DNA from 3 places in the Streptomyces sp. NPDC045022 genome. Region 3 is predicted to be linked to each of the others. Evidence: predicted binding sites of a transcription regulator. Region 3 holds the regulator's gene; each other region holds the start of a gene.
The links. Region 3 encodes HrcA, which represses chaperone genes, less so after heat shock. Its sites were predicted from a motif close to TTNGCACTCNGNNNNNCNGAGTGCNAA; they were not measured.
Positions count from the first base shown of each region.

Region 1 (2,262 bases), on a different contig from region 3:
GCGGTCAGGCCGAGGTCACCGCCGAGGGCGCGACCCTCGCCGAGGTCATCGAGAACCTGGAGAAGAACCACACGGGGATCGCCGCCCGGGTGCTGGACGACCAGGGCAAGCTGCGCCGGTTCGTCAACGTCTACGTCAACGACGACGACGTCCGCTTCGAGCAGGGCCTGCAGACGGAGACCCCTGACGGCGCCGGTGTCTCCATCATTCCGGCCGTCGCCGGCGGATGCTGACCGAATGACCGATCATTACCTTCGGTAACAGCAGTTACATATTGTTCATCGGATTGCCCCCTCCCGTGAGAGAAGCGGAGGGGGCAATTCTGTGTGATTGAGCGCGGTACAGTTGGGGAACACGGTCGCGGCCTTCAGGTTGCGGGCCCTGGATTCTCGCCGCACAACCCGACAAGAAGTAGCCAAAGTGTGCGGGTTTTCTGCGGCTTTTGTGCCTTTTGTGGAGCCCGACTTGCCCTGAATTCGGATGAATTCTCGGCAGATTCCGGGCCGGGCTCGTCCGGAATTCTCGTCCGATTGACCTGTTGCAGACGGCAGTTGGACAGATACATTCAGCCGCGGTCGACGCGTTCCGGCGCACGCCCCCGTCCGATGGGGGGTGAGGTCTGACCCGGGTCCGCGAAGTGTGGATCTGTGCAAGGGCCAGTAATAGGGGAGTTAGGCATGGCTCAGGGCACCGTCAAGTGGTTCAACGCGGAGAAGGGGTACGGCTTCATCGCGGTCGACGGTGGTGCGGACGTCTTCGTCCATTACAGCGCCATTCAGATGGACGGCTACCGCACCCTGGAAGAGGGCCAGCGGGTGGAGTTCGAGATCTCGCAGGGCCAGAAGGGCCCGCAGGCCGACATGGTTCGCCTCAGCGCCTGAACGTTTTTTGTGACGAAGGGCCCGCACCGGCACAGGGTGCGGGCCCTTCGCCATGCCAGGGCCCCCTTGATCGCGGCGGCCGGGCGCCCCCGTCCCCGCCCTTGTCCCCCCGGAGGCGCTTGCACTCGACCATGCCGAGTGCTAATCATTGCGTTAGCACTCTGAAGGTGAGAGTGACAACGAAGGACCGGGTCGGTGAGGCCCGCAGGCCAAGTGGGGCAAGGAACCACGAGGCCGGCGAGCCGTCCGTCGCGGGCGCGGGCGCGGTCCGAAGGAATCACCCCCAGTCCTGGAGGGACCACTTCACATGGCCAAGATCATCGCGTTCGACGAGGAGGCGCGGCGCGGCCTCGAGCGCGGCATGAACCAGCTCGCGGACGCCGTCAAGGTGACGCTCGGCCCCAAGGGCCGCAACGTCGTCCTCGAGAAGAAGTGGGGCGCCCCCACGATCACCAACGATGGTGTCTCCATCGCCAAGGAGATCGAGCTCGAGGACCCGTACGAGAAGATCGGCGCCGAGCTGGTCAAGGAAGTCGCCAAGAAGACGGACGACGTCGCCGGTGACGGTACGACCACCGCGACCGTGCTCGCCCAGGCCCTGGTCAAGGAAGGCCTGCGCAACGTCGCCGCCGGCGCCAACCCGATGGCTCTGAAGCGCGGTATCGAGAAGGCCGTCGAGGCCGTCTCCGCCGCCCTGCTGGAGCAGGCGAAGGACGTCGAGACCAAGGAGCAGATCGCCTCCACCGCGTCCATCTCCGCCGCCGACACCCAGATCGGCGAGCTGATCGCCGAGGCCATGGACAAGGTCGGCAAGGAAGGCGTCATCACCGTCGAGGAGAGCAACACCTTCGGTCTTGAGCTGGAGCTCACCGAGGGCATGCGCTTCGACAAGGGCTACATCTCCGCCTACTTCGCGACCGACATGGAGCGCATGGAGGCGGTGCTCGAGGACCCGTACATCCTCATCGCCAACTCCAAGATCTCCTCGGTCAAGGACCTGCTCCCGCTCCTGGAGAAGGTCATGCAGTCGGGCAAGCCGCTGCTGATCATCGCCGAGGACGTCGAGGGCGAGGCCCTGTCGACCCTGGTCGTCAACAAGATCCGCGGCACCTTCAAGTCCGTCGCCGTCAAGGCCCCGGGCTTCGGCGACCGCCGCAAGGCCATGCTCGGCGACATCGCCATCCTCACGGGCGGCGAGGTCATCTCCGAGGAGGTCGGCCTCAAGCTGGAGAACGCGACCCTGGACCTCCTGGGCCGCGCCCGCAAGGTCGTCATCACCAAGGACGAGACCACCATCGTCGACGGTGCCGGCTCCTCGGAGCAGGTGGGCGGCCGCGTCAACCAGATCCGCGCCGAGATCGAGAACAGCGACTCGGACTAC
Region 1 is NZ_JBWKIR010000007.1:85,018-87,279, forward strand. Features, by position in the region: gene AC07C1_RS15075 (ubiquitin-like small modifier protein 1) at 1-233, shown strand, start outside; gene AC07C1_RS15080 (cold-shock protein) at 678-881, shown strand; gene groL (chaperonin GroEL) at 1,189-2,262, shown strand, end outside.
Region 1: a site for HrcA is predicted at 1,000-1,026, ahead of groL (chaperonin GroEL). Genes of this name have one in related genera too.

Region 2 (2,262 bases), on a different contig from region 3:
CCCACTTCCGCGGCCGGGACGACTGGGACGGCACGATGGTCGACGACATGCGCCGCTTCCTGAACAAGGTCACGCGCGAGGGCTACGCCGTGGCCCGCCTGGAGGACTACCTGTGAGGCGGGCGCGGGGGCCGGCCGCGCTCCTCGCCTCCGCCCTCCTCCTCGCGGGCTGCGCGCAGTCCGTGGACCCCATCGAACGCCTCGGCAAGAAAGCGGCCCAAGGGGTACGCCCGAACGGCCCCGCCGCCGACCGGGCCTACCGGCACTGGGGCCTGGCCGAGCCCCTGCGCCGCCCGCCCCGCCCCGCCACCCGGCCCCTCGGCCTCGGCCCCCACACCGGGGGCCACACCCTGCCCCGCGTCGTGGACCACGTCCCCACTCACGACCGGGTCGTCTTCCTCACCTATGACGACGGCGCCGAGAAGGACCCGCGCTTCGTCGACATGGTGCGCGAACTCCGGCTGCCCGTCAGCCTCTTCCTCACCGACAGCGTCGCCGGTCCCGGGTACGGCCACTTCGCCCGGCTGCACAGGCTGGGCGCCGGCATCCAGAACCACACCCTCGACCACCGCGCGCTCGCCGGACAGCCCTACGCCGGGCAGCGCGCCGAGATCTGCGGCCAGCAGGCGCGGCTCGACGCCCGCCTCGGTGTCCGCCCCCGCCTCTTCCGCCCGCCCTACGGCGCGTACGACACCACCACCCTGCGCGCGGCGGCCGACTGCGGAATCTCCACGGTCGTCCTGTGGCGCGCCGCGATGACCCCGGCCGACCTCGTCTTCACCCGGGGCGACCACCGCCTGTGCCCCGGCGACATCGTCCTGGTCGGCCCCGACGAGTCCACGGGCCCGCCGCTGAGGGAACGCACGACCCGGGTCCTGCGGCGGGTGCAGCAGCGGGGGCTGACGGTGGGGCGGCTCGAGGACTACCTGAACTGAACGAACCGGCCGCGAAGACAGCGAAGACGGCCAAGGCGATGAAGACAGCGAGGACGGCGGGGCGAACACCGGCCGCCGGACACCCCGACGGGCCCGAACGCGGCCGACGCGCCGCACCGGATTGGCACTCCGCTTGACCGAGTGCTAACCCCGGTCATAGTCTCGGCTCTGGCACTCAGCAGGTGAGAGTGCCAACAAAGCGACGGGCAGGTCCGGCACCCGCGACGACGGATCCACCTGGTCGCCACCTCAGACAGTTAACCCCGTGAGATCTCCGAAGGGGGAGGTCGGATCGTGACGACCACCAGCTCCAAGGTTGCCATCAAGCCGCTCGAGGACCGCATTGTGGTCCAGCCGCTCGACGCCGAGCAGACCACCGCCTCTGGCCTGGTCATCCCGGACACCGCGAAGGAGAAGCCCCAGGAGGGCGCCGTCCTCGCCGTGGGCCCGGGCCGCTTCGAGAACGGCGAGCGTCTTCCGCTCGACGTCAAGGTCGGCGACGTCGTGCTGTACAGCAAGTACGGCGGCACCGAGGTGAAGTACAACGGCGAGGAGTACCTCGTCCTCTCGGCTCGCGACGTCCTCGCGATCATCGAGAAGTAATCACCTCGAGCACTCAGTTGCTCCCAGCTGCGCCCCTGGCCCCCGCGACCACCTAAGAAGCCGGGCGCCCGGGGCGCAGTTCGTTTTTTCACCCACAGATTTCGAGAGGGCTCCCGCTGTCATGGCGAAGATCCTGAAGTTCGACGAGGACGCCCGTCGCGCCCTCGAGCGCGGCGTCAACAAGCTGGCCGACACGGTGAAGGTGACGATCGGCCCCCGTGGCCGCAACGTCGTCATCGACAAGAAGTTCGGCGCCCCGACCATCACCAACGACGGTGTCACGATCGCCCGCGAGGTCGAGATCGAGGACCCGTTCGAGAACCTCGGCGCCCAGCTGGTGAAGGAGGTGGCCACCAAGACCAACGACATCGCTGGTGACGGCACCACCACCGCCACCGTGCTGGCCCAGGCGCTCGTCCGCGAGGGCCTGAAGAACGTCGCCGCCGGTGCCTCCCCGGCCGCCCTGAAGAAGGGCATCGACGCCGCGGTCAAGGCCGTCTCCGACGAGCTGCTCGCCACGGCCCGCCCGATCGACGAGAAGTCCGACATCGCCGCCGTGGCCGCGCTGTCCGCCCAGGACCAGCAGGTCGGCGAGCTGATCGCCGAGGCGATGGACAAGGTCGGCAAGGACGGCGTCATCACCGTCGAGGAGTCCAACACCTTCGGTCTGGAGCTGGACTTCACCGAGGGCATGGCCTTCGACAAGGGCTACCTGTCGCCGTACT
Region 2 is NZ_JBWKIR010000014.1:167,253-169,514, forward strand. Features, by position in the region: gene AC07C1_RS24950 (polysaccharide deacetylase family protein) at 1-116, shown strand, start outside; gene AC07C1_RS24955 (polysaccharide deacetylase family protein) at 113-934, shown strand; gene groES (co-chaperone GroES) at 1,229-1,537, shown strand; gene groL (chaperonin GroEL) at 1,659-2,262, shown strand, end outside.
Region 2: a site for HrcA is predicted at 1,056-1,082, ahead of groES (co-chaperone GroES). Genes of this name have one in related genera too.

Region 3 (2,262 bases):
TGGATCTCGACGTACAGGTCGCCGGCCGGACCGCCACCGGGGCCGACCTCGCCCTCACCGGCGAGCTGGATCCGCGTGCCGTTGTCGACACCGGCCGGGATCTTGACGGTGAGGGTCCGGCGCGAGCGGACCCGTCCGTCGCCCGCGCACTCGGGGCAGGGGGTGGGCACCACGGTGCCGAAGCCCTGGCACTGGGGGCAGGGCCGCGAGGTCATGACCTGGCCCAGGAAGGACCGGGTGACCTGTGAGACCTCACCACGGCCGCGGCACATGTCACACGTCTGGGCGGACGTGCCCGGAGCCGCGCCCTCGCCGTTGCAGGTGTTGCAGACGACCGCGGTGTCGACCTGGATGTCCTTGGTCGTACCGAAGGCGGCCTCGTCCAGCTCGACCTCGATCCGGATCATCGCGTCCTGGCCGCGCCGGGTGCGCGAGCGCGGCCCGCGCTGCGACGCCGTACCGAAGAACGCGTCCATGATGTCGGAGAAGTTGCCGAAGCCGCCGGCCCCGAAGCCGCCCGCGCCCGCGCCGCCCGACTGGGAGAGCGGGTCGCCGCCGAGGTCGTAGACCTGCTTCTTCTGCGGGTCCGACAGCACCTCGTAAGCGGCGTTGATCTCCTTGAACCGCTCCTGGGTCTTCGGGTCGGGGTTGACGTCCGGGTGCAGCTCGCGCGCGAGCCGGCGGAACGCCTTCTTGATCTCATCCTGCGACGCGTCGCGGCGCACGCCGAGAACGGCGTAGTAGTCCGTGGCCACTTACGACTCCGCCAGGATCTGTCCGACGTACCGTGCCACTGCGCGTACCGCTCCCATCGTTCCCGGGTAGTCCATGCGGGTCGGTCCGACCACGCCGAGCTTGGCAACCGCCTCGCCGCCCGAACCGTAGCCGACCGACACGACTGAGGTGGAGTTGAGTCCTTCATGGGCGTTCTCGTGGCCGATGCGCACGGTCACGCCCGGGTCCTTCGCCTCGCCGAGGAGCTTGAGGAGCACGACGTGCTCCTCAAGGGCCTCCAGGACGGGCCGGATCATGAGGGGGAAGTCGTGCCCGAAGCGGGTGAGATTGGCGGTGCCGCCGATCATCAGCCGCTCCTCGTTCTCCTCGACGAGTGTCTCCAGGAGGGTGGAGAGCACCATGGAGACCGTACCCCGGTCCTCGGCCTCGAAGGCCTCCGGCAGGTCCTCGACCAGCCTCGGCACGTCCGTGAACCGGCGGCCCGCGACCCGGCTGTTCAGCCGTGCCCGCAGATCCGCCAGCGAGGCCTCCCCGAACGGCGCCGGGCAGTCGACCATCCGCTGCTCGACCCGGCCGGTGTCCGTGATCAGCACGAGCATCACGCGCGCGGGGGCGAGCGAGAGCAGCTCCACGTGCCGGACGGTGGACCGGGTCAGCGACGGGTACTGCACGACCGCGACCTGCCGGGTCAGCTGCGCGAGCAGCCGCACCGTGCGCGCCACGACGTCGTCGAGGTCGACGGCGCCCTCCAGGAAGTTCTGGATCGCCCGCCGCTCGGGCGCGGTCATCGGCTTGACGCCCGCGAGCTTGTCCACGAACAGCCGGTAGCCCTTGTCGGTGGGGATGCGCCCCGCGCTGGTGTGCGGCTGGGCGATGTACCCCTCGTCCTCCAGGGCCGCCATGTCGTTGCGGACGGTCGCCGGGGAGACGCCGAGGTTGTGCCGCTCGGTGAGTGCCTTGGAACCCACCGGCTCCTCGGTGCCCACATAGTCCTGGACGATCGCGCGCAGCACCTGGAGCCTGCGTTCACTCAGCATCCGCGCACACCTCCAGCACGTCGTCCCCTCGTCCCTGCGGGTCGTCCGCCTGGCACTCTTCCCATGTGAGTGCCAGCGTTCCCCGGCCCAGTGTACGGCTGTCAGGTACGCACTGGGCAAGGTCGGTCCGGTCCGTACCGGCTCGTACCGTTAGCGTCGCCGTATGACGGTGACTTGGGAAGAGCTGGGATGGGAACGGCTGGCCGCCGGCGTCGGGCGGTGCCGGCTGCCCGGCTGGGACTGCACGGCGGGCCTCGTCCTCGGCGAGGGTACGGCGCTCATGGTGGACGCCGGGTCGAGCCTGGCCGAGGGGGCCCGGCTGCGGGCCGGGGCCCAGGAGCTGTCCGGCGGCCGTGTGACGCATCTCGCGCTCACCCATCCCCACTTCGACCATGTCTTCGGGGCGGCCGCGTTCGCCGGGACCGAGGTGTACGCGGCGGTGGGCATGGACGCGGTGTTCGTCCACGAACGCGAGGAACTGCGTCTGGAC
Region 3 is NZ_JBWKIR010000003.1:54,500-56,761, reverse strand. Features, by position in the region: gene dnaJ (molecular chaperone DnaJ) at 1-755, opposite strand, end outside; gene hrcA (heat-inducible transcriptional repressor HrcA) at 756-1,772, opposite strand; gene AC07C1_RS06395 (MBL fold metallo-hydrolase) at 1,936-2,262, shown strand, end outside.